3 regions of the Enterobacter sp. genome follow, and region 3 is predicted to be linked to each of the others. Evidence: predicted binding sites of a transcription regulator. Region 3 holds the regulator's gene; each other region holds the start of a gene.
The links. The regulator PurR, encoded in region 3, represses purine synthesis genes. The targets are predictions, from matches to a motif close to CANGCAAACGTTTGCNTG.
Positions count from the first base shown of each region.

Region 1: a site for PurR is predicted at 6,759-6,776, ahead of purM (phosphoribosylformylglycinamidine cyclo-ligase). Genes of this name have one in related genera too.
Region 2: a site for PurR is predicted at 4,819-4,836, ahead of raiA (ribosome-associated translation inhibitor RaiA). Genes of this name have one in related genera too.

Region 1 is NZ_CDRQYH010000003.1:36,666-46,808, forward strand. Features, by position in the region: gene bepA (beta-barrel assembly-enhancing protease) at 208-1,671, shown strand; gene arsC (arsenate reductase (glutaredoxin)) at 1,690-2,046, shown strand; gene ACWYRJ_RS01705 (DnaA inactivator Hda) at 2,112-2,813, opposite strand; gene uraA (uracil permease) at 2,910-4,199, opposite strand; gene upp (uracil phosphoribosyltransferase) at 4,286-4,912, opposite strand; gene ACWYRJ_RS01720 (6-phospho-beta-glucosidase) at 5,140-6,570, opposite strand; gene purM (phosphoribosylformylglycinamidine cyclo-ligase) at 6,837-7,874, shown strand; gene purN (phosphoribosylglycinamide formyltransferase) at 7,871-8,512, shown strand; gene ppk1 (polyphosphate kinase 1) at 8,720-10,143, shown strand, end outside.
Region 2 is NZ_CDRQYH010000100.1:597-10,739, reverse strand. Features, by position in the region: gene aroF (3-deoxy-7-phosphoheptulonate synthase AroF) at 1-891, shown strand, start outside; gene tyrA (bifunctional chorismate mutase/prephenate dehydrogenase) at 902-2,023, shown strand; gene ACWYRJ_RS19445 (SMP-30/gluconolactonase/LRE family protein) at 2,084-2,956, shown strand; gene pheA (bifunctional chorismate mutase/prephenate dehydratase) at 2,953-4,113, opposite strand; Phe leader region at 4,144-4,269, opposite strand; gene pheL (pheA operon leader peptide PheL) at 4,221-4,268, opposite strand; gene raiA (ribosome-associated translation inhibitor RaiA) at 4,380-4,721, opposite strand; gene bamD (outer membrane protein assembly factor BamD) at 4,990-5,727, opposite strand; gene rluD (23S rRNA pseudouridine(1911/1915/1917) synthase RluD) at 5,859-6,839, shown strand; gene yfiH (purine nucleoside phosphorylase YfiH) at 6,836-7,567, shown strand; gene clpB (ATP-dependent chaperone ClpB) at 7,697-10,143, shown strand, end outside.
Region 3 is NZ_CDRQYH010000023.1:12,954-23,096, reverse strand. Features, by position in the region: gene sodB (superoxide dismutase [Fe]) at 1-339, shown strand, start outside; gene ACWYRJ_RS09505 (MFS transporter) at 378-1,544, opposite strand; gene cydH (cytochrome bd-I oxidase subunit CydH) at 1,708-1,797, opposite strand; gene purR (HTH-type transcriptional repressor PurR) at 2,095-3,120, shown strand; gene punR (DNA-binding transcriptional activator PunR) at 3,138-4,049, opposite strand; gene punC (purine nucleoside transporter PunC) at 4,164-5,363, shown strand; gene cfa (cyclopropane fatty acyl phospholipid synthase) at 5,662-6,810, shown strand; gene ACWYRJ_RS09475 (riboflavin synthase subunit alpha) at 6,843-7,484, opposite strand; gene mdtK (MdtK family multidrug efflux MATE transporter) at 7,710-9,083, shown strand; tRNA gene ACWYRJ_RS09465 (tRNA-Val) at 9,237-9,313, shown strand; tRNA gene ACWYRJ_RS09460 (tRNA-Val) at 9,318-9,394, shown strand; gene ACWYRJ_RS09455 (FAD-NAD(P)-binding protein) at 9,514-10,143, shown strand, end outside.

The DNA of each region.
Region 1 (10,143 bases), on a different contig from region 3:
AATCGAATGGCGGGAGTGAGACGGTGAATTGTATCTAACTGTCACAAAAAAGACTTTCGCTTTTTGTATCCCGATCGCAATCCGCAAAACCCTGATGAATGGGATTTTCTTCATGCTACAACACGGCTACACTCGCAGGGCAGCAGAGATGAACGATATGCCGGTTCATCGGTCAAATTAGCACATCCAACATACAGGACAGTGGTTATGTTCAGGCAATTGAGAAAAACACTGGTTGCAACACTGATTGCCGCGGTGACGGTCGGTCAGGTGTTGCCCGCTTTTGCTGACTCGTCCGATTCATTGCCGGACATGGGCACCACAGCAGGAAGCACGCTCTCTATTGGGCAAGAGATGCAAATGGGGGATTACTATGTTCGCCAACTGCGCGGCAGCGCCCCGCTGATCAACGACCCTTTGCTGGTGCAGTACATAAACGGGCTGGGGATGCGTCTGGTAGCGCACGCCGACTCGGTAAAGACCCCCTTCCATTTCTATTTAATCAATAATGACGAAATCAACGCCTTCGCCTTCTTTGGCGGTAACGTGGTGCTGCATTCAGCGTTATTCCGTTATTCAGACAACGAAAGCCAGCTGGCCTCGGTAATGGCGCACGAAATTTCGCACGTCACACAGCGTCACCTGGCGCGTGCGATGGAAGACCAGAAACGTAACGCTCCCCTCACCTGGGTGGGTGCACTGGGCTCTATTCTGCTGGCGATGGCCAGCCCGCAGGCCGGGATGGCGGCCCTGACCGGTACGCTGGCGGGAACGCGTCAGGGGATGATCAGCTTCACCCAACAAAACGAGCAGGAAGCGGACCGCATCGGGATTCAGGTGCTGCAGCGCTCGGGCTTTGACCCGCAGGCCATGCCGAGCTTCCTGGAAAAACTGCTCGATCAGGCGCGTTACTCTTCCCGTCCGCCGGAAATCCTGCTGACGCACCCGCTGCCTGAAAGCCGACTATCGGACGCGCGTAACCGTGCAAACCAGATGCGTCCTGTGGTGGTCCAGTCTTCGCAGGATTTCTACATGGCGAAAGTGAGAACGCTTGGAATGTACAATTCCGGGCGTAACCAGCTCACCAGTGACCTGCTGGATACCCTGGCGAAAGGCAACGTGCGTGAGAAAAACGCCGCGCAGTATGGTCAGGCGCTTCAGGCGATGGAAGCCAGCAAATACGACGAGGCGCGTAAAGCGCTGCAACCGCTTCTGGCTGCCGACCCGAACAACCCGTGGTATCTCGATCTTTCGACGGATATCGATCTGGGGCAGAAGAAAACCGCCGATGCGATTAACCGTCTGAAAGGGGCGAAAGATGTCCGTACCAACCCGGTGCTGCAGCTTAACCTGGCGAATGCTTACCTGCAGGGCGGCCAGCCGGGTGAAGCGGCGACTATCCTGAACCGCTACACCTTTAATAATAAAGACGATCAAAACGGCTGGGATCTGCTCGCTCAGGCGGAAGCCCAGCTCGGCAACCGCGATCAGGAGCTTGCGGCGCGTGCCGAAGGCTTTGCCCTGGTGGGCCGCCTCAATCAGGCGATTTCCGCGCTCAGCAGCGCCAGCTCGCAGGTCAAGCTTGGTAGCCTACAGCAGGCCCGTTACGACGCGCGTATCGATCAGCTTCGCGGCCTGCAGCAGCGCTTTAAGCCGTACGAGAAGATGTAATAAAGGAGAATTCACGTCATGACAGACGCCGTAAAAATCTATCACAACCCTCGCTGCTCCAAGAGCCGCGATACCCTGAGCCTGCTGAAGTCTAACGGCGTTGAGCCGGAAGTGGTGCTTTACCTTGATACACCACCTGACGCGCAAACCCTCCGCCAGCTGCTGCGCATGCTGGGAATGGGCAGCGCTAGAGAGCTGATGCGTCAGAAAGAAGATCTGTATAAGTCGCTCGACCTGGATGACAGCCGTCTCACCGAGGCTGAGCTGATCCAGGCGATGGTTCAAAATCCAAAGCTGATTGAGCGCCCGATTGTGGTGGCGAACGGCCAGGCGCGCATTGGACGTCCGCCGGAAGACGTGCTCGAGATCCTATGATGGTTTAGCCCGGTGGCGCTGCGCTTACCGGGCCTACAAACCCCGCCCGCCTCCCGGCAAAAAACTCAAAGCTTGAGAATATCTTTCACAAATGGAATGGTCAGCTTGCGCTGGGCGGTAATGGAGGCGCGATCGAGCTGATCGAGCGTGTCAAACAGCGTGCGCATTTCGCGATCCAGACGCTTGAGCAGGAAACGTCCCACGTCCTCCGGCAGCTCAAATCCGCGCTGTTTTGCGCGCAGCTGTAGCGCCTGAAGCTTATCTTCATCCGACAGCGGCTGGAGCTTGTAGATTTGCCCCCAGTCCAGACGAGACGCCAGATCCGGCAGCCCCAGATTCAGCTGTCGCGGTGGACGATCGCCGGTGATCAGCAGCCGGGTTTTGCCCGACTCCAGGATGCGGTTGTAGAGGTTGAAGATCGCCATTTCCCACGGCTCGTCCCCCGCCACGCACTCGATATTATCAATGCAGACCAGCGAGAGATGTTCCATTCCCTCCAGCACCTCAGGCACGAACCACGTACGTTTATCCAGCGGCACGTAGCCTACTGCATCACCGCGCGCTGAAAGCTCCGCGCAGGCGGCATGCAGCAGATGGCTGCGCCCCGCGCCTTCGCGTGACCAGATATAGATGTATCCGCTGTGATCCTGGCGCAGCACGTTTTGCAGTGCAGCCAGTAAAGAGGGGTTATCACCCGGCCAGAAACTCGCGAAAGTTTCGTCGTCAGGGAGATAAAGTGGCAGAGAGAGCTGTGCCGGTCCGTTCAGAAATACCTCAACCAGAGATCCTACGTAAAATCGGAAAGGAGTTTAACACGGAACCTGCAAGGAGAGAACCGGGCGATCCCTCGCCCGACTTTTCGATCAATGTGACGCTTTTTCGCTTTCGTCAGCGTCCAGTACCACCTCTTCTGGGCGGATCACCGAGATCAGCTTGAAGATCAGGCTCAGGCCAACGCCGACGATGGTCGCGAGCGCCATGCCCTTCAGCTCGGCCGCACCGATGTGCACCTTCGCGCCGCTCACGCCGATAATCAGGATTACTGAGGTCAGGATCAGGTTCTGCGCCTTGCTGTAATCCACTTTGGATTCAATCAGCACGCGAATACCGGAGGCACCAATTACCCCGTACAGCAGCAGAGACACGCCGCCCATCACCGGCACCGGGATGATCTGAATCGCTGCCGCCAGCTTGCCGACGCAGGAGAGCAGAATGGCGATGATCGCCGCGCCGCCGATAACCCAGGTACTGTAGACGCGGGTAATCGCCATCACGCCGATGTTCTCACCGTAGGTGGTGTTTGGCGTTGAGCCAAAGAAACCGGAGATAATGGTGGAGAAACCGTTCGCAAACATGGAACGGTGCAGACCCGGGTCGCGGATTAAATCGCGCTTAACGATGTTCGCCGTCACCACCAGGTGGCCGACGTGCTCCGCAATCACCACCAGCGCCGCAGGCAGAATGGTGAAAATCGCAAACCATTCGAAGCGAGGGGTGTAGAAGGTTGGCAGCGCGAACCAGTGCGCCTCGGCAATCGGAGTGGTGTCCACCACGCCCATCGCGAAGGAGAGCGCGTAGCCCGCCAGCACGCCGATCAGGATCGGGATGATCGCCATAAAGCCGCGGAACAGGACGGAACCAAACACCGTTACGCCAAGCGTTACCAGCGAGATGATAATGGTTTTGGAATCCGGTGACTGGCCGTCAGCAGGCAGCAGACCGGCCATATTCGCCGCGACGCCCGCCAGCTCCAGACCGATGACCGCAACGATGGCGCCCATCGCCGCAGGCGGGAACATCACGTCCAGCCAGCCGGTACCGGCTTTCTTCACAATGAAGGACACCACGCAGAACAGGACGCCACACATGATAAAGCCGCCCAGCGCGACTTCATAACCCAACGGCAGCAGCAGCAGAACCGGCGAGATAAAGGCGAAGCTTGACCCCAGATACGCCGGGATTTTGCCTTTACAGATAAAGAGGTACAACAACGTACCGATGCCGTTGAACAACAGCACGGTTGCCGGGTTAATGTGGAACAGGATTGGCACCAGCACGGTTGCGCCAAACATGGCGAACAGGTGCTGCAAACTAAGCGGGATAGTCTGTAAAAGCGGCGGTCTTTCACTCACCCCGATAGCACGGCGCGTCATAGTGTTTTCCTCTGAGTAGTATTGTTGTTGGTGTTTTATTCAAAAAAAAGCCGACTATCAAAGTCGGCTTATTTATCGTTATTCGATTATTTCGTACCAAAGATCTTATCGCCGGCATCGCCGAGCCCCGGAATGATGTATCCGTGCTCGTTCAGGCCCTGGTCGATAGAGGCGGTATACAGCTCAACGTCCGGGTGCGCTTTTTCCAGCGCCGCGATCCCTTCCGGAGCCGCAACCAGCACCAGCACCTTAATGCTGTTACAGCCTGCATTTTTCAGCAGGTCGATGGTGGCGATCATCGAACCACCGGTCGCCAGCATCGGGTCAACCACCAGTGCCATACGCTCGTCGATGTTAGACACCAGCTTCTGGAAGTAAGGAACCGGCTCAAGGGTTTCTTCGTTACGGTAGATCCCGACCACGCTGATGCGCGCGCTTGGCACGTGCTCCAGCACGCCTTCCATCATGCCGAGACCGGCACGCAGGATTGGCACCACGGTAATTTTCTTACCTTTGATCTGCTCAACCTGCACCGGGCCGTTCCAGCCTTCGATGGTGACTTTTTCTGTTTCCAGATCGGAGGTCGCTTCGTATGTCAGCAGGCTGCCGACTTCAGATGCCAGTTCGCGAAAACGCTTCGTGCTGATGTCATGCTCACGCATCAGGCCCAACTTGTGTTTAACGAGTGGGTGTTTCACTTCCACAATCTTCATTCTCTTTCTCCTCTGAGGCGGCGTCCGCAAAAAAATCGCGGGATTATACCGCTTTTTTCGGATTAGGCCATACCCATCTTGCTTGACGTATATCAAGCAAAGTGATTTAGAGACAAAAAAAACCGGAGGCAAGACTCCGGCTTGGGTGCGGGTTCTGCCCGGTGGCGCTGCGCTTACGCGGACCTACGTGTAGTGTAGGTCGGGTAAGCGTTAGCGCCACCCGGCAATTACAGGCTATCGCCGTTGCTCGCAATTACCTGCTTATACCAGTCGAACGATTTCTTCTTGCTGCGGTTCAGCGTGCCGTTGCCTTCATTGTCTTTGTCGACAAAGATAAAGCCGTAGCGTTTTTTCATTTCGCCCGTACCGGCAGAAACGAGGTCGATACAGCCCCACGGGGTATAGCCCATCAGATCCACGCCATCTTCCTCCACCGCTTTTTTCATCTCGCGGATGTGGGCGGACAGGTAGTCAATGCGGTACTGGTCGTTCACCGTGCCGTCGCTCTCCTGCACGTCGATCGCGCCAAAGCCGTTCTCAACGATAAACAGCGGCAGCTGATAGTGATCCCAGAACCAGTTGAGGGAGTAGCGCAGCCCCACCGGGTCAATCTGCCAGCCCCAGTCCGATTTCTGCACGTACGGGTTAGTGACCAGGCTCTTGCTCTCGTCGTAATCCAGCTGCGGGTTATCCGACGTCGCCTTGGTGGCGAAGGACATATAGTAGCTGAAGCCGATGTAGTCCACGCAGCCCTGCGTCAGCGCGGCTTTATCTTCTTCGGTAATATCCAGCGTAAAGCCGCGACGCGCAAAGTAGTTGAGCAGATGCTGCGGGTACCTGCCGCGCACGTGCACGTCGGTGAACCAGTAGCGGCGGTGCATGGCGTTCATCGCCATCATCATATCGTCCGGCGCGCAGGTGAGCGGGTAGATAGGACACATGGCAATCATGCAGCCAATCTGCAGCGACGGGTTAATCTCACGCCCCGCCTTCACCGCCAGGGCGCTGGCCACCAGCTCATAGTGCGCCGCCTGGAACATCACCGGCTCACGGTCTTCACCCGGCGCGTACTTCAGCCCGGAGTTAGTGAACGGCGCAAAGTCTTCGTGGAAGTTGGCCTGGTTGTTGATCTCGTTGAAGGTCATCCAGTACTTCACTTTATGCTGATAGCGCTGGAATACCACTTTTGCAAAACGAACGAAGAAGTCGATCAGCTTACGGTTGCGCCAGCCGCCGTATTCAGTGACCAGATGGAAAGGCATCTCGAAGTGAGACAGGGTGATAACCGGTTCGATGCCGTACTTCAGGCATTCGTCGAACAGGTCGTCATAGAATTTCAGGCCAGCCTCGTTAGGCTCAAGCTCGTCGCCTTTCGGGAAGATCCGCGTCCAGGCAATAGAGGTGCGGAAGCATTTGAACCCCATCTCGGCAAAGAGTTTGATGTCTTCTTTATAGCGGTGGTAGAAATCGATGGCTTCATGGTTAGGGTAATTTTTCCCTTCCAGCACGCCGTTGGTGATTTCACGCGGCACGCCGTGCGCGCCCGCGGTCATGACATCGGCCACGCTCACGCCTTTGCCACCCTCTTTCCAGCCGCCTTCCAGCTGGTGCGCCGCAACGGCCCCACCCCACAGAAAATCTGCTTTAAATCCTGACATTCGCTTTCCCTCATTCTGCGTTATTTTCTGCAAAAACAATTACAGAAACCGGTTTCAGTTCGATGATGTGCAAAGGGAATAACCGTTGCAAGCAGTTCTCAGAAACCGGTTTCATTTTCGTGAACAGAGTCAAGTTTGGCTGCATTCACGGGGTGCACAGAAAAAAAGATCTCCACGTCCAGAATAGGCTCGCAAACGTTTGCCTGGACTGTTAGAATTGCGCCGATTTTTCTTACTAGCTATGCAATCGCGTGGGGATTTAAGCCGTGACCAACAAAACTTCTCTCAGCTACAAAGATGCCGGTGTTGATATTGACGCAGGTAATGCGCTGGTTGACCGAATCAAAGGTGTGGTGAAAAAAACCCGCCGCCCGGAAGTGATGGGTGGTCTGGGTGGATTCGGCGCACTGTGCGCGCTGCCGCAAAAATATCGTGAACCTGTTCTGGTCTCGGGTACTGACGGTGTAGGCACCAAGCTGCGCCTGGCGATGGATTTAAAACGTCACGACACGATCGGTATCGATCTGGTCGCGATGTGCGTGAATGACCTGGTGGTACAGGGCGCAGAGCCGCTGTTCTTCCTCGATTACTACGCGACTGGCAAACTGGACGTAGATACCGCGGCAAGCGTGATTAACGGTATCGCCGAAGGCTGTCTGCAGTCTGGCTGCGCGCTGGTCGGTGGTGAAACCGCAGAAATGCCGGGCATGTATCACGGCGAAGATTATGACGTCGCGGGCTTCTGCGTCGGCGTAGTAGAAAAATCAGAAATTATCGACGGCAGCAAAGTGGCCGATGGCGATGTGCTGATCGCGCTGGCCTCCAGCGGCCCGCACTCTAACGGCTACTCCCTGGTGCGTAAAATCCTCGAAGTGAGCGGCTGTGATCCGCTGACCACCGAGCTTGACGGTAAACCACTGGCTGACCATCTGCTTGCGCCAACACGTATCTACGTGAAGAACGTGCTCGAGCTTATCGAGAACGTCGACGTTCACGCCATTGCCCACCTGACCGGCGGCGGCTTCTGGGAAAATATTCCGCGCGTTCTGCCGGACAACACCCAGGCGGTGATCGACGAATCCTCATGGCAGTGGCCAGCCGTGTTTAACTGGCTGCAGACCGCGGGCAACGTGAGCTCTCACGAAATGTACCGTACCTTTAACTGCGGCGTGGGCATGGTTATCGCCCTGCCGGCAAGCGAAGCGGATAAAGCAGTGAAGCTGCTGACGGAGAAAGGTGAAAACGCGTGGAAAATCGGTACGATTAAAGCCTCCGATTCCGAACAGCGTGTGGTCATTGAATGAAAAACATCGTGGTGCTCATTTCCGGCAACGGAAGCAATTTGCAGGCCATCATAGACGCCTGCAAGCAGAAGAAAATCAACGGCACCATTCGGGCAGTATTCAGCAACAAGGCCGACGCGTTCGGCCTTGAGCGCGCGCGGGAAGCGAACATTCCCGCGCACGCGCTGGAAGCCAGCCAGTTTGCCGGGCGTGAAGCCTTTGACCGCGAGCTGGTGCATGAGATTGATGCCTACGCGCCGGACGTAGTCGTGCTGGCGGGCTATATGCGCATTCTGAGCCCGGCTTTTGTAGAACACTTCGCCGGACGTCTGCTGAATATTCACCCTTCTCTTCTGCCGAAATATCCCGGCCTGCATACCCATCGTCAGGTTCTGGAAAATGGCGATGAGGAGCATGGCACCTCCGTGCATTTCGTTACCGACGAGCTGGACGGCGGTCCGGTTATCCTGCAGGCGAAAGTCCCGGTCTTTGACGGCGATAGCGAAGAAGACGTGACCGAACGCGTGCAGACCCAGGAACACGCCATTTACCCGCTGGTGGTAAGCTGGTTTGTCGACGGACGTCTCGAGATGCGCGACGGCGCTGCCTGGCTGGACGGCGTTAAGTTACCTCCGCAGGGTCATGCGGCGGAAGAGTAGTTTATTATGTCGGGTGGCGCTTCTGCGCTTACCCGACCTGCCTGATGCATTACCCGAATGTCCCCTCCCCAACCCTCTAAATTCCCCAACAAAAAAAATAACTGTCATACTTTTCTGGCACTGTTGGACATATCGTGGAAATGCTCGCCATAATAAGGACGAGACGGATTTACCACGTCCTGTGATTGAACTGGAGTGTGAGCTGTAATGGGTCAGGAAAAGTTATATATCGAGAAAGAGCTAAGCTGGTTAGCATTCAACGAACGTGTACTCCAGGAAGCGGCAGACAAAAGTAACCCGCTGATCGAGCGCATGCGTTTTTTGGGTATTTATTCGAACAACCTGGATGAGTTCTACAAGGTTCGCTTTGCCGAGCTGAAAAGACGCATCATTATCAGCGAAGAACAGGGCTTAAACTCGCACTCGCGGCATCTGCTGGGCAAAATCCAGTCCCGCGTGCTGAAAGCCGATCAGGAATTTGACGGCCTGTATAACGAACTGCTGCTGGAGATGGCGCGCAATCAAATCTTCCTGATTAACGAACGCCAGCTTTCCGTTAACCAACAAAACTGGCTGCGCCACTACTTCAAACACTATCTGCGCCAGCACATTACCCCCATTCTGATCAACCGCGAAACCGATCTGGTGCAGTTTTTGAAAGATGACTACACCTACCTGGCGGTGGAAATTATTCGCGGTGAATCTATCCGTTACGCGCTGCTGGAGATCCCATCCGACAAGGTGCCGCGCTTTGTGAATCTGCCGCCGGAAACCCCGCGCAGACGCAAACCAATGATCCTGCTGGATAACATCCTGCGCTACTGTCTGGACGACATCTTCAAAGGCTTCTTCGATTACGATGCGTTAAACGCCTACTCGATGAAAATGACTCGTGACGCCGAATATGACCTGGTGCACGAGATGGAAGCCAGCCTGATGGAGCTGATGTCATCCAGCCTGAAACAGCGCCTGACGGCTGAACCGGTGCGCTTCGTCTATCAGCGCGATATGCCGGACGCCATGGTGGAGATGCTGCGTGAGAAACTGACCATTTCGCGCTATGACTCCATCGTTCCGGGTGGTCGTTACCACAACTTTAAAGATTTTATTGGCTTCCCGAACGTCGGCAAAGCCAACCTGGTGAACAAGCCGCTGCCGCGCCTGCGCCATCTCTGGTTCGATAAATTCCGCAACGGATTCGACGCCATCCGCGAACGCGATGTCCTGCTCTACTATCCGTACCACACCTTCGAGCACGTGCTGGAACTGCTGCGTCAGGCCTCGTTCGACCCGAGCGTGCTGGCGATCAAAATCAACATCTACCGCGTGGCAAAAGATTCTCGCATCATCGATGCGATGATCCACGCGGCGCACAACGCCAAAAAAGTCACCGTGGTGGTTGAGCTGCAGGCGCGCTTCGACGAAGAGGCGAACATTCACTGGGCGCGTCGTCTGACGGAAGCCGGTGTGCACGTCATTTTCTCCGCGCCAGGGCTGAAAATTCACGCCAAGCTGTTCCTCATCTCTCGTAAAGAGGGCGATGAGGTGGTGCGTTATGCCCACATCGGTACCGGGAACTTTAACGAGAAAACCGCGCGAATTTATACCGACTACTCGCTCTTAACTGCCGA
Region 2 (10,143 bases), on a different contig from region 3:
CCTTGCTCCATTCACGATCCTGAAACCGCCATTGAGTACGCTCGTCGATTTAAAGCATTAGCGGAGGAGGTCAGCGATAGCCTCTATCTGGTGATGCGCGTCTATTTTGAGAAGCCACGTACTACCGTCGGCTGGAAAGGGTTGATTAACGATCCGCACATGGATGGCTCGTTTGATGTGGAAGCAGGCCTGAAGATTGCGCGTCGCCTGCTGGTGGAGTTGGTCAGCATGGGGCTGCCGCTGGCAACCGAAGCGCTGGATCCGAACAGCCCGCAGTACCTGGGCGATCTGTTCAGCTGGTCCGCGATTGGCGCGCGTACCACAGAATCGCAAACCCACCGCGAGATGGCGTCTGGCCTGTCGATGCCGGTTGGTTTTAAAAACGGTACCGATGGCAGCCTGGCGACGGCGATTAATGCCATGCGCGCTGCCGCCATGCCGCACCGTTTCGTCGGTATCAACCAGGCAGGCCAGGTATGCCTCCTGCAAACGCAGGGTAACCCGGACGGCCACGTGATCCTGCGCGGCGGTAAAGCCCCTAACTACAGCCCGGCGGACGTGGCCCAGTGTGAAAAAGAGATGGAGCAGGCGGGACTGCGCCCGGCACTGATGGTAGATTGCAGTCATGGTAACTCGAATAAAGATTACCGTCGCCAGCCTGCGGTTGCGGAATCCGTGGTCGCACAGATCAAAGATGGCAATCGTTCGATTATCGGTCTGATGATTGAAAGCAATATTCATGAAGGCAATCAATCATCTGAACAACCGCGCAGCGCCATGAAGCACGGCGTCTCCGTGACGGATGCCTGCATCAGCTGGGAGACGACCGATGCACTGCTGCGTGAGATCCATAAAGATTTAAACGGCCAGCTGGCGACGCGTCTGGCTTAAGAGGGTAGTTATGGTTGCTGAATTGACCGCACTGCGCGATCAAATTGATGAAGTGGATAAGGCGCTGCTGGATCTGCTGGCGCGCCGCATGGCGCTGGTTGCCGAAGTCGGTGAGGTGAAAAGCAAATACGGCCTGCCGATTTACGTCCCGGAGCGCGAAGCCTCTATGCTCGCCTCCCGCCGTAAAGAGGCGCAGGCGCTGGGCGTTTCGCCGGATTTGATTGAGGATGTTCTGCGTCGCGTGATGCGGGAGTCCTATTCCAGCGAAAACGACAAGGGCTTTAAAACTCTCTGTCCTTCCCTGCGTCCGGTCGTGATTGTCGGCGGTGCTGGGCAGATGGGGCGCCTGTTTGAAAAGATGCTTACGCTTTCTGGCTATCAGGTGCGCATTCTGGAAAAAGAGGACTGGGCGCATGCTCCGGAACTCATGAAAGATGCAGGGATGGTTATCGTCAGCGTGCCGATCCACGTGACGGAGCAAATCATCGGGAAGCTGCCTCCTTTACCGAAAGATTGCATCCTGGTGGATCTGGCCTCCGTCAAAAATGGTCCGCTGCAGGCAATGCTGGCTGCTCATACGGGTCCGGTGCTGGGTCTGCACCCGATGTTTGGCCCGGACAGCGGCAGCCTTGCTAAGCAGGTGGTGGTTTACTGCGACGGTCGTCAGCCGGAAGCCTATCAGTGGTTCCTGGAACAGATTCAGGTATGGGGGGCACGACTGCACCGCATCAGCGCGGTTGAGCACGACCAGAACATGGCGTTCATTCAGGCGCTGCGCCACTTTGCCACGTTTGCCTACGGTCTGCATCTGGCGGAAGAGAACGTACAGCTTGAACAGCTTCTGGCGCTCTCTTCACCTATCTATCGTCTGGAGCTGGCGATGGTCGGGCGTCTCTTTGCGCAGGATCCGCAGCTTTACGCGGACATTATTATGTCCTCCGAGAACAACCTGGCGCTGATCAAGCGCTACTATCAGCGCTTTGGTGAAGCCATTACGCTGCTGGAGCACGGAGACAAGCAGGCGTTTATCGATAGCTTCCGCAAGGTCGAACACTGGTTTGGCGACTACGCGCAGCGTTTCCAGAATGAGAGTCGGACTTTATTGCGCCAGGCAAATGACAGTCGCCAGTAATGCGATGATGTATATACTGAAAGCCAGCAATGCTGGCTTTTTTCATTTTGGGGAACTGTCATGGCCGAACCGCAGCTGCTGTTAAATTACACCGGGCATTTGCCTGAATGCCCGACTTGGAGCGCCGAAGAGCAGGCGCTCTACTGGGCCGATATTCTGGAAGGAGAGATCCACCGCTACCATCTGCCGACGGCGGAACACACCGTACTCTCTTTCCACGAGGAGGTGGGCTGTTTCGCGTTGCGCGAGCAGGGTGGTTTTATCGTTGCGATGAGAACGGGTATCTGGCTGACCGATAAACACGGCCTGCTGCGCCGCAAGGTGTGTGATAACCCCTCTAACCCGCAGCTGGCGCGTTTTAACGATGGAGGTACCGATCACCAGGGCCGCTTCTATGCGGGCACGTTCTGGGGGCCGGGAGATTACAACGGCGCCCTGCTGATGCGCATCGACAACGACCTGACGCCGAAGGTGATCCAGTGCGATATCCACGGGCATAACGGCTTAGCGTTTAGCCCGGATAAGCAGTGGATGTTTACCTCAGATACGCCAAACGGTGTGATCTATCGTACGCCGCTTGATGAGCAGGGCGAACCCGGCAGGCGCGAGGTGTTTCGTCAGTTTAAAGAGGGCGAGGGGATACCGGACGGCGCGGCGATGGATGTGGAAGGCTGTTACTGGAGCGCGCTGTTTGACGGCTGGCGCATCGCGCGTTTTTCACCGCAAGGGGAGCAGCTGGAAGAGTATCGCATGCCGGTGCGTTGCCCGACGATGGTCTGCTTTGGCGGCGATGACATGAAAACGCTGTTTATTACCACCACGCGGGAGAATATGGAGGCGGAGGAGGTGGCGAAATATCCGCTTTCCGGGGCCATCTTCACCCTGCCGGTGGGCGTGGCAGGGATGAAGAAAAGCCGCTTTATCGAACGTTAGATTGGATCGACCGGCACGACGTTTTCGCTCGGGTAGCAGCCCAGCACCTTCATGGAACGCGTGATCTCGCCCAGCTCGCGGAGAGCTTTCTGCATGGAAGCGGACTCCAGGTTGGCCTGGATGTCGAGGTAAAACATCTCTTCCCACGGGTTACCGTGGATTGGGCGTGATTCCAGCCTGGTCATGATCAGGTTGTGATTACGCAGCACCAGCAGGGCTTCAACCAGCGCACCGGCCTGTTGGCCGGTTGCCATCAGCAGCGTGGTTTTGGCGGGTACCTGGTCAGACACATTGATTGCCTTGCGGGCCAGCACCACGAAGCGGGTAATGTTTTGCGTCTGGTTTGCCAGGTTGCGTTCCAGCACCTGCAGGCCATACAGCGCGCCGCCCGCTTCGCTGCCGAGCGCCGCGACGGTGGGGGAATTAGCCTGCGCCACTTTTTCCATCGCCGCCGAGGTGCTTTCGGTGTACTCAATTTTCCAGTTCGGATAGCGGTTCAGGAACTGGCTGCACTGCTGGAACGGCTGCGGATGACTGTAAACCGTTTCGATCGTGTTCAGGTCCGTTGAACCGGATACCAGCACGCAGTGATCGATAGGGATCGTCAGCTCGCCGACCAGCGACAGGCTGGTGTGCTGCAGCAAGTCGTAGACATCGTTGATGGCGCCGGAGCTGGTGTTTTCAATCGGCACCACGGCGTAATCCGCCTGGCCGGTCTCGACCTGGTTAAAAATGTCGGCAAACTTCGCGCAGCCGCTCTCGATAAACTCTTCGAAATGGCGTGCAGCGTACTGACGTGCGGCCAGGTGAGAATAAGAGCCCTTCGGTCCCAGGAAGGCGATACGCGCAGAGTGTGGATTGGTTTTATTGAGGTGCTGCTGGAGTAACGCTTGCTGGGTCAGAACGGAGTCTTCAATGATGAGCTGGAACAACCGGGTTATGTAGTGGGCATCGAGGTGATGCGCTTTGCCGAGCTGAATGAGACGTTCCAGAAGATCCCGCTCGCGGTCGATATCACGGACCGGACGATGGGAGTCCAGCTTGGCTTTGCCTACTTCAACGGCAAGGGCGCGGCGTTCGGCCAGCAGCGCCAGCAGTTTCTCATCCAGCGCGCTGATTTTTACGCGCAGATCCAGTAACGGGTTTTCCGGTGTCATAGTGTTGCCTGTCTCATTTTATCGTTATCAATAAAAAAGGCCCCCCGGTGTGGGAGGCCTTGTTGTTCGTCTTCGCATTCTTTATCACACGACGAAACGCCTCCCGTTCAGGGGAAGGTAAAAAAGAATGCGAAGAAGAACGGCGTAAGTTTCATAAAGTCATCCTGCGATTGATACCGTTAAAGTACCCGTACTGTTTTCACCCTGTCAATAAAAAACAAAAAACGCGCCCGAAGGCGCGTTGGCGGTACACTCAATTTAAAGGATTACTCTTCTTCAACTTCTTCCGCGAAGCTGGCGTCTTTCACCGATGTTGTGGCGCGACGGGCTTCACCTTTGTGTTGCACTTTATTGAGCTGCCGTTCCAGCTTGTTGATCAAATCGTTAATAGCGGTGTACATATCCTCGTGTTTTGCGCTGGCGACCAGATGGCCGTTTGGAGTATTGATAGTTGCGTCAGCGATGAAACCCTGCGGCTCCTTGGACAGGATGATATGTGGATTAATCAAATGAGTTTGCCATTTATCCAGTTTGGCGAGACGGTCTGCGACGTGCTGGCGAATTGCCGGAGTAATTTCCATTTGTTTACTGGTAATGTTCATTGTCATAAATTTTACCTCTTGTCTTTCCGTCTTGGTGATTCCAGCATACCCGACCCAATGTCAAAATGTGTGATTTAGATCACGTTATTTTGTCGGTTTTTGTCAGGGAATCTTTTTTGTGAGGCAGGGCAGGAAGAGGTGAGATTTACCTTGTAGAAGGCATAAATTGGGGCCATAGTTGACAGGATGTGTTGAGGCTAAGGCGCTTCAGCGATGCTCAGAAACGAATAAAAAAACGGCAGCCAGCGGGCTGCCGTTTTGCATTGAGGCAAAATCAGGTGTTGCTGCTGTTCGCGGCGATGATTTTCGCCACTTTTTCAGCCTGAGCGGTCATCTGCATCTGACGGTAAGCATTTTCCATCAGCTTCAGGCCGTCGCGCGTTGCCTGAGTATCCGGGTAATCGCGCAGCATACCTTCTACGCGGTTAACCACGGCAACCCATGCGCCACGGCGGGTATAATATTCCGCCACGGAGTATTCATATTTCGCCAGACGATCTTTCAGGAACACCAGACGTTTGGTGGCGTCGGTCACGTACTGGCTGTTTGGATAGCCGCGCACCAGCTTGGAGAAATCATTGAAGGCATCACGCGCATGCTGCGGGTCACGGTCGGAACGATCCACGCCGAAGAAGCCCTGCAGCGCACTGTCGTCCAGCGCCATGTTGGTGAGGCCGCGCATGTACATCACGTAGTCGATGTTAGGATGAGTCGGGTTCAGACGCATGAAACGATCGATGGTTGCCTGAGCCAGCGGCAGATCGGCATTTTTATAGTATGCATAGATGAGATCTAACTGCACCTGCTGCGAATACGGACCAAATGGATAGCGATTATCCAACGCTTCCAGTTGCGTTATCGCCTGTTTCCAGTTACCGTCCTGCAACTTTTGTTGTGCAGTCGCATAGATTTCATTCGGCGGATTGTCAGGGACCTGTTCATTTGAACCGGAGCAGCCCACCAAAGCCAGGCTCAACGTGGCCGCTGCCACCAGATATTTCATGCGCGTCATGACGTTTTGACTTTCCTCAAATGTTTGTCCGGGAGAAACTCTGTTCCTGCTCCCGATTAAGACCAGCTACAATAGCACACTATATTAAACGGCAAAGCCGTAAAACCCAACGTTAAACGAAGAAGCAGTTTATGGCACAACGAGTAGAACTCACCGCAACAGTCTCCGAAAATCAGCTCGGTCAACGCTTAGATCAGGCTTTGGCCGAATTGTTCCCTGATTATTCGCGTTCACGCATAAAAGAATGGATCCTTGACCAGCGCGTGATGGTAAACGGCAAGATCTGGGACAAACCAAAAGAGAAAGTGTTAGGTGGGGAAGCTGTCGCCATCAATGCTGAAATCGAAGAGGAAATCCGCTTCGAGCCGCAGGATATCCCACTGGACATCGTCTATGAAGATGATGACATACTGGTAATCAACAAGCCGCGCGACCTGGTTGTTCATCCGGGCGCGGGGAATCCTGACGGTACGGTACTTAACGCGCTTCTCCATTACTATCCGCCGATCGCGGATGTTCCGCGCGCGGGCATCGTGCACCGTCTGGATAAAGACACTACCGGTCTGATGGTGGTGGCGAAGACCGTTCCTGCTCAGACACGTCTGGTGGAGTCGCTACAGCTGCGCGAAATCACCCGTGAGTATGAGGCGGTAGCCATTGGGCATATGACCTCTGGCGGGACGGTAGAAGAGCCTATCAGCCGTCACCCGACCAAGCGTACCCACATGTCGGTGCATCCGATGGGTAAACCCGCCGTGACGCACTATCGCATTATGGAACATTTCCGCATTCATACGCGTCTGCGTCTGCGTCTGGAGACCGGGCGTACTCACCAGATCCGCGTGCATATGGCCCACATTACCCATCCGCTGGTGGGGGATCAGGTCTACGGTGGTCGTCCACGTCCGCCTAAGGGCGCGTCGGATGAGTTCATCAGCGTATTGCGTAAATTCGATCGTCAGGCGCTGCACGCGACCATGCTGCGCCTTTACCATCCGATCACCGGTATTCAGATGGAGTGGCATGCGCCTATCCCGCAGGATATGGTGGAGCTTATTGACGCCATGCGTGCTGATTTCGAAGAACATAAGGATCAAGTGGACTGGTTATGACCAAACTGATTGTCCCGGAGTGGCCATTGCCTGCCGGCGTGGTCGCCTGCAGTTCAACACGTATTGGCGGTGTTAGCCAGGGCGCGTGGGAGTCGTTGAACCTCGGCGCGCACTGTGGCGATAACCTGGAACATGTTGAAGAGAACCGCAGACGTCTGTTTGCTGCGGGGAACCTGCCGTCGAAACCGGTCTGGCTGGAACAGGTTCATGGCAAGGCGGTGCTGAAGTTGACGGGGGAACCCTTTGCTTCTAAACGCGCTGATGCCTCTTACAGCAATACTCAGGGAACCGTTTGTGCCGTGATGACCGCCGATTGTCTGCCGGTACTTTTCTGTAACCGTTCAGGCACCGAGGTGGCTGCAGCACACGCGGGCTGGCGTGGACTGTGTGAAGGCGTGCTGGAAGAGACAGTTGCCTGCTTTAAGGATGAGCCCGCCAATATTATGGCCTGGCTTGGCCCGGCCATTGGTCCTCGCGCTTTTGAAGTGGGGCCGGAGGTTCGCGAAGCCTTTATGGATAAAGATCCGCAAGCGGTGGACGCCTTCCTGCCTTCTGGAGATAAATATCTGGCCGATATTTACCAGCTTGCTTGTCAGCGCCTGAACAGCGTCGGCATAACGCAGATCTTCGGCGGCGATCGCTGTACATTCACCGAAAAGGGTGATTTTTTCTCTTATCGCCGCGACAAGACGACGGGGCGTATGGCAAGTTTCATTTGGCTGATATAACCTAAAGAATCAAGACGATCCGGCACGTGCCGTTTTCTTTTCACATAATTCAGGTCATTAACCTTGAATAATTGAGGGATGACCTCATTTAATCTCCAGTAGCAAATTTGACCTGTTATGGGAGGAGTTATGCGTCTGGATCGTCTTACTAATAAATTCCAGCTTGCTCTCGCCGATGCCCAGTCCCTCGCACTGGGGCACGACAACCAATTTATCGAACCTCTTCATTTAATGAGCGCCTTGCTGAATCAGGAAGGGGGATCGGTACGTCCTTTATTAACGTCCGCTGGCATTAATGCTGGCCAGTTACGCACCGCTATCGATCAGGCGCTGAGCCGTTTACCGCAGGTCGAAGGGACCGGCGGCGACGTTCAGCCGTCGCAGGATCTGGTGCGCGTCCTGAACCTTTGCGACAAGCTGGCGCAAAAACGTGGGGACAACTTTATTTCGTCAGAGCTGTTTGTTCTGGCGGCGCTTGAATCACGCGGTACCTTGACCGACCTGCTGAAATCCGCCGGTGCGACCACCGCCAATGTGACTCAGGCGATTGAGAACATGCGCGGAGGTGAAAGCGTGAACGATCAGGGAGCCGAAGACCAACGTCAGGCTTTGAAGAAATTTACGGTCGATCTGACCGAGCGTGCTGAACAGGGCAAACTTGACCCGGTGATCGGCCGTGACGAAGAAATTCGTCGTACCATTCAGGTACTGCAACGTCGTACCAAGAACAACCCGGTGCTGATTGGTGAACCGGGTGTCGGTAAAACCGCCATCGTTGAAGGGCTGGCGCAGCGTATTGTGAACGGTGAAGTGCCGGAAGGGCTGAAAGGCCGTCGCGTACTGGCGCTGGATATGGGCGCGCTGGTGGCCGGTGCGAAATACCGCGGCGAGTTCGAAGAGCGCCTTAAAGGCGTGCTTAACGACCTGGCGAAGCAGGAAGGCAACGTCATTCTGTTTATCGATGAACTGCACACCATGGTCGGCGCGGGTAAAGCGGACGGCGCGATGGATGCCGGGAACATGCTGAAACCTGCGCTGGCGCGCGGTGAACTTCACTGCGTCGGTGCCACTACGCTGGATGAGTACCGTCAGTACATTGAGAAAGATGCTGCGCTGGAACGTCGTTTCCAGAAAGTGTTTGTTGCCGAGCCAAGCGTTGAAGATACCATCGCGATCCTGCGTGGTCTGAAAGAGCGCTATGAACTGCACCACCATGTACAGATCACTGACCCGGCCATCGTTGCGGCGGCGACGCTTTCGCATCGTTATATTGCTGACCGTCAGCTGCCGGATAAAGCGATCGACCTGATTGATGAAGCGGCGTCGAGCATTCGTATGCAGATTGACTCGAAGCCGGAAGAGCTGGACCGACTCGACCGACGCATCATTCAGCTCAAGCTGGAACAGCAGGCGCTGAAGAAAGAGTCTGATGAAGCCAGTAAGAAACGCCTCGATATGCTCAATGAAGAGCTGGACGATAAAGAGCGCCAGTATTCTGAGCTGGAAGAAGAGTGGAAAGCCGAGAAAGCCTCCCTTTCCGGTACGCAGACCATTAAAGCTGAACTCGAACAGGCAAAAATTGCCATTGAGCAGGCGCGACGCGTGGGCGATCTGGCTCGGATGTCTGAACTGCAGTACGGCAAAATTCCTGAGCTGGAAAAACAGCTTGAGATAGCGACGCAGTCAGAAGGTAAAACGATGCGTCTGTTGCGTAATAAAGTGACGGATGCCGAGATCGCGGAAGTCCTGGCGCGCTGGACCGGTATTCCCGTGGCGCGCATGCTGGAAGGCGAGCGTGAAAAACTGCTGCGCATGGAGAACGATCTCCACAATCGTGTGATTGGTCAAAACGAAGCGGTTGAGGCGGTATCGAACGCTATTCGTCGTAGCCGTGCAGGGCTGTCCGATCCAAACCGCCCGATTGGTTCGTTCCTGTTCCTGGGGCCGACGGGTGTCGGTAAAACCGAGCTGTGCAAAGCGCTGGCTAACTTTATGTTCGACAGCGACGATGCGATGGTGCGTATCGACATGTCCGAGTTTATGGAGAAACACTCCGTCTCGCGTCTGGTCGGGGCGCCTCCGGGATATGTGGGTTATGAAGAAGGTGGGTACCTGACGGAAGCGGTGCGCCGTCGTCCTTATTCTGTCATCCTGCTGGATGAGGTGGAAAAAGCGCATCCGGATGTGTTCAACATCCTGCTTCAGGTGCTGGATGATGGTCGTCTGACCGACGGGCAGGGGAGAACGGTCGACTTCCGTAATACGGTTGTCATTATGACCTCGAATCTGGGTTCCGATTTGATTCAGGAACGTTTCGGTGAACTGGACTACAGCCACATGAAGGATCTGGTGCTGGGTGTGGTAAGCCATAACTTCCGTCCGGAGTTCATCAACCGTATTGATGAAGTGGTGGTATTCCATCCTCTGGGTGAGAAACACATTGCGTCGATTGCGCAGATCCAGCTGCAGCGTCTGTACAAACGTCTGGAAGAACGTGGATATGAAATTCACATCTCCGACGATGCGCTGAAGCTGCTGAGTAAGAACGGTTACGATCCGGTGTACGGTGCGCGTCC
Region 3 (10,143 bases):
GCGCCGAATGCCGGCGGTGAACCTGTCGGTGAACTGGCTACCGCTATCAACGCCGCATTTAGCAGCTTCGCGGACTTCAAGGCGAAATTCACCGATGCCGCCATCAAGAACTTCGGTTCAGGCTGGACGTGGCTGGTTAAAGAGGCGGATGGCAAACTGGCTATCGTATCCACTTCTAACGCGGGCACCCCGCTGACCACCAGCGCGAAGCCGCTGATGACCGTGGACGTATGGGAACACGCTTACTACATCGATTACCGTAACGCGCGCCCGAACTACCTGGAACACTTCTGGGCATTGGTTAACTGGGACTTTGTGGCGAAGAACTTCGCCGCGTAAAAGACACGCAGAAGGGTTCGCCCTTCTGCGTTTTTGGTTTATTCCGCAGCGCAGGCTGCTTCTGGCTGTTTACGCCCCGACATCATCACCAACAGCAGGCCGAGCGCGGCAATGATTGCCCCCATCACCGGCACAAAGCTGTATCCCAGACCACCTGAAATCACGACCCCACCGGCCGCCGCACCGAGCGCATTGCCCAGGTTAAAGGCACCGATATTGACCGAGGATGAGAGGCCCGGCGCTTCATGCGCAACACGCATCACGCGCATCTGCAGCGGTGGCACCACGGCGAACGTTGCTGCACCCCAGACGACCATCGCCACCGCGGCGCCAAACTCGTTTCGCGCCAGCCACGGAATGGCAATCATGATGACAATCAGCAGAGTTAAGAAGCCCTTCAGCGTCCCGCTCACGGAACGGTCGGCAAATTTCCCACCGAGATAGTTACCGATCGAGAAGCCCACGCCAATCAGCACCAGCATCGCGGTCACAAAGAGAGGCGTTGCGTGGGTAATGTCATGCAGTACCGGTGAAATATAGGTATAGAGGGTAAACATCGCCCCTGCCCCGAGAACGGTGGTAAGCAGCGCGGAAAGCACCTGCGGGCGCATCAGCACCGCCAGCTCCTTACGCACTTCCGGACGTTCTCCGGCGCTGCCTTTCGGCAGGGAGAAGAACAATGCCACCATCGCGACCACGCCCAGCCCGGCCGTCGCCAGGAAAGACATACGCCAGCCGATCGCTTCTCCCAGCCAGGTTGCCGCAGGAACACCGCCGATGTTAGCGATGGTCAGCCCCATAAACATGGTGGCCACGGCGCTCGCCTGCTTGTGTTTTGGCACCACGCTTGCCGCCACGACCGACCCCAGCCCAAAGAACGCGCCGTGGTTGAGGCTTGTCAGAATACGTGACAGCATCAGCGTGGTGTAGTCCGGCGAAATGGCCGAAAGCACGTTGCCGAGGGTGAAAATCGCCATCAGGAAAATCAGCGCATTGCGGCGCGCGCGATGAGAAAGCAGAAGCGTCATCAGCGGCGCTCCCACCATCACGCCGATAGCGTAGGCGCTGATCAACATGCCTGCCGCAGGGATCGAGACGTCCACGCCGCGGGCGATGACGGGCAGTAACCCCATCGGGGAGAATTCAGTGGTGCCAATCCCAAAAGCGCCAATCGCCAGGGCCAGCAGGGGAAAATTGATTTTCATGCGTCAACTCCGGATGCCGTGTCATGTGGTGACACAGAACAAAGAAGCGGAAAGCATGACATCAATCACAAAAAATGAGAAGTTAACAAAATGGCAAAAGATTTTTGCCAGAGAAGTAACAATCCGGGGAGTCGGGAGGGAGTAGGCTCTCCCTCCGCGTAAATCAGTGCAGCGCAGCCGTCAGACCGGCCGCAACAATCAGAGCCAGCACAACAACGGTGGTGAACAGCGAAAACTTAAGATCGGTACTCATCAATTTTTCTCCTTTTAATCCCCACACGAAAAGTGAGCTTGCTCATTTTTGCACAGATTACGTCAAAAATCTTCCTGGATTTATACTGATAACCACTTTACCTCTTCCCCTTTTCATCAAGATAGGACAAAATTCCACGCTAAATTTATTAGCGTACCGGCCATTGACCCCCTCCTGACGTCCCGTGTCGTTTTCCCGGCGTGCCGCAATTCAAGATTGCGTGATAAGGGTGAGAGAAGGCAAACGTTTACCTTCAAGTTTTTCAGGAGCTTAGGATATGGTCTGGAGTGACATTTAATGGCAACAATTAAAGACGTAGCAAAACGCGCAAACGTTTCCACTACAACCGTATCACATGTAATTAACAAAACCCGCTTTGTGGCGGAAGAGACGCGCAACGCCGTCTGGGCAGCGATCAAGGAGCTGCACTATTCGCCAAGTGCGGTCGCGCGTAGCCTCAAGGTTAATCACACCAAGTCCATTGGATTGCTGGCGACCAGTAGTGAAGCGGCCTATTTTGCCGAGATCATTGAAGCGGTTGAAAAAAACTGCTTCCAGAAAGGCTATACCCTGATTCTGGGCAACGCGTGGAACAGCATTGAAAAACAGCGCGCCTACCTGTCGATGATGGCGCAGAAGCGCGTTGACGGCCTGCTGGTAATGTGTTCCGAGTATCCGGAATCCGTGCTGTCGATGCTCGAAGAGTATCGCCATATCCCCATGGTCGTTATGGACTGGGGCGAAGCGCGTGCGGATTTCACCGACTCCGTTATCGACAATGCCTTTGAAGGCGGTTACATGGCCGGACGTTACCTGATCGAACGCGGTCACCGCGAGATTGGCGTGATCCCGGGTCCGCTGGAGCGCAACACCGGCGCGGGCCGTCTGGCCGGTTTTATGAAAGCGATGGAAGAAGCGCTGATCACCGTGCCGGAAAACTGGATCGTGCAGGGCGACTTTGAGCCGGAATCAGGCTACCGCGCGATGCAGCAGATCGTTTCCCAGCCGCACCGTCCGACCGCCGTTTTCTGCGGGGGTGACATCATGGCCATGGGCGCGCTCTGCGCCGCCGATGAACTGGGTCTGCGCGTACCGCAGGATATTTCCGTGATCGGGTATGACAACGTGCGTAACGCGCGCTTCTTCACCCCAGCGCTGACCACCATTCACCAGCCGAAAGATTCGCTGGGCGAAACGGCCTTCAATATGCTGCTCGACAGGATCGTCAACAAGCGCGAAGAGTCGCAGTCCATTGAAGTTCACCCGCGCCTGATTGAACGCCGTTCCGTAGCGGACGGTCCGTTCCGCGACTACCGTCGTTAATCCCTTTACGGGGCCAGCTACGCTGGCTCCCGTAACCATTCCCGGTTCAGCGTTTCGCTGTCCCCCAGATAATCCAGCAGCCAGGCCATGGCGGGCGAGACATCATTTTGTTGCCAGGTCAGGCAGCAGGCCGCGTCCGGGAACGGATTTTCCAGCGTCAGTTCAACCCATTCGCCGGTATCGATGCGCGGACGCGCAAAATGAACGGGCACCATCGCGACGCACAGTCCGGCACTGAGGCACGTCGCCGACGATTCCCAGTCCGGAGCCACCACCCGCCGCTGGTTGTCCAGAAGCCAGGTGATACGCTTGGGCAATGAACGGGACGTATCCTCCAGCACCAGCGAGGGCCAGTTGCGCAGAGTATCGTCGCTAAGCGGCCCGTCCATCGCTGCCAGAGGATGATCGCTGGCCACCACGCATTTCCAGCTCAGCATCCCCATGTCGCGAAAGGCGTAACGTCCCCCGACCGGGATCGCCTGCGTCGCGCCAATCGCCATCTCCGCCCTGCCGTCCGCCAGCGCATCCCACACCCCGTTGAACACCTCCTGCGAGACCCGCAGCTCAACGTCAGAGAAATGACGATAGAAATCGACAATCATCTGTCGGGTGCGTTCCGGCTTCACGATGTTATCCACCGCGATGGAAAGATGTCCCCGCCAGCCGTTGGCGATCTGCTGGCACTGTTCGCGGGTGATCTGCATTTTTTTGATAACAGAACGCCCTTCCTTCAAAAACCACGCCCCGGCGGGCGTCAATTCCACGTCACGATGCCGCCGCTCAAACAGCGGAACCGCCAGCCACTCCTCCAGTTGACGCACCGTGTAGCTGATGGCTGAAGGGACGCGGTGCAGCTCCTGCGCCGCACCGCTGAAGCTGCCGTTACGCGCGACAGCATCGACCACTTCAAGAGAATAATCTGACCACATTTTCTGCCTGCAAAAAATTTGAATGCACCCGCCAAATATTAGCGTTTCACAAGCGGCTTTGCACTCCCTACACTCAGCGCCAATGTATACCTGCCTCCTCAGGAGAATAAAATAATGCAACCCAGGAACGGTTTTTTAGTCTGGCTCGGCGGCTTAAGCGTGCTGGGCTTTTTGGCCACCGATATGTACCTGCCGGCTTTTGCCGCGATGCAGGAAGATTTGCAAACCCCCGCTGCCGCCATCAGTGCCAGCCTGAGTTTGTTCCTCGCCGGTTTTGCTTTTGCACAGCTGCTCTGGGGACCGCTCTCGGATCGCTTTGGTCGTAAACCGGTACTGCTGCTGGGTCTGGCCATTTTTGCCGTGGGCTGCCTGGGGATGTTATGGGTACGCGACGCCACCTGGCTGCTGGTGCTGCGTTTTATTCAGGCTGTAGGCGTCTGTGCCGCGGCCGTGACCTGGCAGGCGCTGGTGACCGACTACTACCCGGCTAACCGCACAAATCGTATTTTCGCCACCATTATGCCGCTGGTGGGCCTCTCCCCTGCCCTGGCTCCGCTGCTGGGCAGCTGGATCCTCGCGCATTTCGACTGGCAGGCCATCTTCGCCACGCTGTTTGCCATTACCCTGGTACTGATGCTGCCGGCTCTCGCCCTCAAGCCCGCGCATAAAAAAGAGGCGCATGCCGACGCGAAGCCGATTACCTTCACCTCGCTGTTGAGCGCCAAAGCGTATCGCGGGAATGTCCTGATCTATGCCGCCTGCTCGGCAAGCTTCTTCGCATGGCTCACCGGCTCGCCGTTCATTCTGCACGATATGGGTTACAGTCCGGCAGCCATCGGCCTGAGCTATGTTCCGCAGACAATCGCGTTCCTTGTGGGCGGGTACGGCTGTCGCGCGGCGCTGCAAAGATGGGAGGGCCAGCAGATGCTGCCGTGGCTGCTGGTGCTGTATGCGCTGAGCGTCATCGGGACATGGGCCGTTGGCTTTATTCCGGGTGCCGGTCTGGCCGAAATTTTGATCCCGTTCTGCGTAATGGCCATTGCGAACGGGGCGATTTACCCTATCGTTGTGGCGCAGGCCCTGCGACCGTTCCCGCAGGCAACAGGCCGCGCCGCCGCGCTGCAGAACACCCTGCAGCTGGGTTTGTGCTTCCTGGCAAGCCTGGTGGTCTCGGCGCTGATTGCTACGCCGCTTTTGACCACCACCAGCGTGATGCTGTTCACCGTAGCGCTGGCGGTATTGGGCTATCGCATGCAGGCCTCCGCACAGCGTGAGCAGGATAACGGTGCTCAGGTGGAAACCTCGCATGCCTGATTGCGCCAGAAATCATGTTATATTTCAGTGATTAGGTTGCTAACAATTTTCTATTGAATCACCAAATTTTGAAGCCTATACTAAATTTGGTTCGATTAAATACGATAAATATTAAGTGTTAACGGGAGCCGGAGTGCTCCCGTTTTACCATGGAAGGCATTTCGGCAAGGGTTATCTCCCTTCCTCTGTTCTACGTCGGATACTAGCCTCGCGGTATTTACCGTGAGATTTCTCACAAACCAAAAAAAGCGTCTACGCTGTTTTAAGGTTCTGATCACAGTAGGGTGATGGAGAAGCTATGAGTTCATCGTGTATAGAAGAAGTCAGCGTTCCGGACGATAACTGGTCCCGGATCGTCAGTGAACTGTTAGGTCGAGCAGGCATCACTACCAATGGATCATCGCCATCCGATCCTCAGGTTAAACATCCCGACTTTTTTAAACGCGTGTTGCGGGAAGGGTCGTTAGGCCTGGGAGAAAGCTACATGGACGGCTGGTGGGAGTGTGAACGTCTGGATACCTTTTTCGCCAGCGTGTTGCGTGCCGGTCTTGAAAATCAACTCCCTCGCAACCTGAAAGACACCCTGCGCGTCGCCTCTGCCCGACTTTTCAATCTCCAGAGTAAAAAACGCGCATGGATCGTTGGCAAAGAACATTACGATCTTGGCAACGATTTGTTCAGCCGTATGCTGGACCCTTTCATGCAATACTCCTGCGCCTACTGGAAAGAGGCCTCTACGCTTGAAGAGGCTCAGCAGGCGAAGCTGCGTCTGATTAGCGAGAAGCTGCAGCTACAGCCCGGCATGCGCGTGCTGGATATCGGCTGCGGCTGGGGTGGGCTGGCATATTTTATGGCGAAGCATTATGCCGTCAGCGTGGTCGGCGTGACGATCTCAGCGGAACAGCAAAAAATGGCGCGGGAGCGCTGCCAGGATCTCGATGTGGATATCAGGCTGCAGGACTACCGTGACCTGAATGAACAGTTTGACCGGATTGTTTCCGTCGGCATGTTCGAGCACGTGGGGCCAAAAAACTACGATACCTATTTTGAGGTGGTGGACCGGAATCTGAAACCGGACGGCATCTTCCTGCTGCACACCATCGGCTCTAAGCGGACCGACAACAACGTTGACCCGTGGATCAACAAATACATCTTTCCGAATGGCTGTTTACCGTCCGTTCGCCAGATTGCCAACGCCAGTGAACCCCATTTCGTGATGGAAGACTGGCATAACTTTGGCGCGGACTACGACACCACCTTAATGGCATGGCATGAACGTTTCCAGAAAGCCTGGCCAGAGATTGCGGACAACTATTCTGAACGATTCAAACGAATGTTTAGCTATTATCTGAATGCCTGCGCGGGGGCGTTTCGCGCACGGGATATTCAGCTCTGGCAGGTGGTATTCAGCCGTGGGATAGAACACGGACTGCGTGTCGCACGCTAAATAAAATAACCCCGGATATCCGGGGTTATTTTTTATTCTTCTTCGGCGGTCTTTATTATTGCGGCTTCTTTTGCTGCCAGCACGCGCTCAACCGTATCCACCACAGCCTGGGTCTGCGGATCGATTTCGATATTCACGCGATGCCCCAGTTTTTTCGCGCCCAGCGTGGTGCGCTGCAGCGTTTCAGGAATTAAATGCACGCAAAAACGCGTTGGCGTCACTTCCCCTACCGTCAGGCTAATCCCGTCAATGCCAATAAATCCTTTATAGAGAATGTATTTCATTAATGACGGGTCCTGCATTTTAAACCAGATTTGACGGTTATTTTCCGAGGTCACGATTTTCGCCACTTCGGCGGTGGTCATGATGTGCCCCGACATAAGATGACCGCCAATCTCATCGCTGAACTTCGCCGCGCGCTCAACGTTGATGGTATCGCCTACCACCAGCTCGCCCAGGTTAGTGATCCGCAGCGTCTCTTTCATTAAATCAAAGCTAATCTGGTTGCCGTTAATTTCGGTAACGGTCAGGCAGCAGCCGTTATGGGCAATCGACGCACCGGTTTCAATGCCCTCAAGCATATATTCCGGCAGCTCAACAACATGAGTACGGAAATTAGGTTTTTCATCAATGGACACCACTTTGGCAGTGCCCTGCACAATACCAGTAAACATGCTTACAACTCCTGTTTTTTCCGAACGGTGATGACACCGTTTAATCCCTCCACAATAACAGTTGGAAAAACAGGTTGCCAGCAGAGCGCATTTTCTGGCGATTTTTTCACTAGATAAATAGCTAAAGCCCGCTACAATAGCTGGCACCCCCCTGCATTTTCTTCTTGCTGCCAGTTTCGGCGGCTTTTTTAGTCTCTCATATAACTACAAAATAAAGGTGTTCACGTGCAGAAGTACATGAATGAAGCGCGCCAGCTATTGGCACTGGCTATACCAGTGATCGTCGCGCAGGTGGCCCAGACCGCAATGGGATTTGTGGATACGGTAATGGCAGGTGGCTACAGCGCCACCGACATGGCGGCCGTAGCTATCGGTACGTCAATCTGGCTTCCGGCCATCCTGTTCGGCCACGGTCTGCTGCTCGCACTCACCCCTGTTATCGCTCAGCTCAATGGCTCGGGGCGCCGCGAGCGCATTGCCCATCAGGTCCGCCAGGGCTTCTGGCTGGCAGGATTTGTCTCGGTGCTGATTATGGTCGTGCTCTGGAACGCGGGCCATATCATTCGCGCTATGCATAACATTGACCCGGCACTGGCGGACAAAGCCGTGGGTTATTTGCGCGCGCTGCTCTGGGGTGCGCCTGGCTACCTCTTCTTCCAGGTGGCGCGTAACCAGTGTGAAGGCCTGGCGAAAACTAAGCCCGGCATGGTGATGGGCTTTATCGGGCTGCTGGTCAACATTCCCGTTAACTATGTCTTTATTTACGGTCATTTCGGGATGCCGGAGCTGGGCGGCGTCGGCTGCGGCGTGGCGACGGCCGCCGTTTACTGGGTAATGTTCTTCTCGATGCTTACCTTCGTGAAGCGCGCCCGCTCCATGCGCGATATTCGTAACGAGCACAGATTCAGCACGCCGGACTGGAACATCATGACGCGTCTGGTGCAGTTAGGGTTGCCGATTGCCCTCGCGCTGTTCTTTGAGGTGACCCTGTTTGCCGTGGTCGCCCTGCTGGTCTCCCCGCTGGGCATTGTGAACGTCGCCGGGCACCAGATCGCGCTGAACTTTAGCTCCCTGATGTTCGTCCTGCCGATGTCGCTGGCGGCGGCGGTGACGATTCGCGTGGGCTTCCGCCTGGGCCAGGGCTCAACGCTCGATGCGCAAACGGCCGCCCGAACCGGGCTGGGCGTCGGCGTCTGCATGGCGATCTGTACTGCGCTCTTTACCGTTGCATTACGCGAGCAGATCGCCCTGCTCTACAACGACAATCCGGAAGTCGTCACACTGGCATCGCACCTGATGCTACTGGCCGCGATTTACCAGATTTCTGACTCCATTCAGGTGATTGGCAGCGGCGTGCTGCGCGGCTATAAAGACACGCGTTCCATCTTCTTTATCACCTTCATCGCCTACTGGGTGCTGGGTCTGCCGTGTGGCTATATTCTGGCCCTGACCGACCTGGTGGTTGAGCGCATGGGACCGGCAGGGTTCTGGATGGGCTTTATCATCGGCCTGACCTCGGCGGCGATTATGATGATGATGCGCATGCGCTTCCTGCAACGCCAGCCATCAACGGTCATTTTGCAACGCGCTGCACGTTAACGACGCAGTAGCCGCCGCCTGGCGGCTACTTTCTCTTCACTTTGCGCGGTAATACAGCAATCGCGTGAAATCAGAGAGAAAATTGCATTTTCCCTCTTGCCACCTCGATGCTGTGCCGCTAATATTCGTCCCCGTTGTCACCGACAACACGTTGCGTTCATAGCTCAGTTGGTTAGAGCACCACCTTGACATGGTGGGGGTCGTTGGTTCGAGTCCAATTGAACGCACCATTCTGCGTCCGTAGCTCAGTTGGTTAGAGCACCACCTTGACATGGTGGGGGTCGGTGGTTCGAGTCCACTCGGACGCACCATTTCAGTCCTGAAATGGTGCAACTCCTCTTCTGATATCCTGAATTTTCCTAATCCCTTATTTTCTTCATTGTTCTGCTGCTACGCTTTTCCTATGGAAAAAAACACAGGAAACGTGTTGATGAAGAAGATCGCGATTATCGGCTCCGGCCCCACAGGGATTTACACTTTTTATCACCTGCTTAAGAACAGCACGCCGCTCTCAGTTTCCGTTTTCGAACAGGCCGATGAAGCTGGCGTGGGTATGCCCTATAACGACGACGATAATTCCCGGCTGATGCTAGCGAACATTGCGAGCATTGAAATCCCGCCCATTTTTATGACCTACCTCGACTGGCTCAAGGAACAGAGCGACGCCCATCTGTCGCGTTTTAAGGTTGATAAAGCCCGCCTGCACGATCGGCAGTTCCTGCCCAGGATCCTGCTGGGGGAGTATTTTCGCGACAGCTTTCGATCAATCGTAAAAGAGGCGAAAAAGCTGGGATTCCAGGTTGAAGTCCATGAATCAGCGAAGGTCACCGACATCAACCCTTCAACAACCGGCGTGACGATTTCGGTCAACGACCGCGCCCTACCGGATAAATTCGACCTGGCGGTTATCGCCACCGGCCACGTCTGGCCAGAGGAGGATGAAGCCACGCGCACGTTCTTCCCAAGCCCGTGGTCCGGCCTGATGGATGCCAGCATTCCCCCTTGCCGCGTGGGCATTATGGGCACCTCGTTGAGCGGTCTCGACGCGGCTATGGCGGTG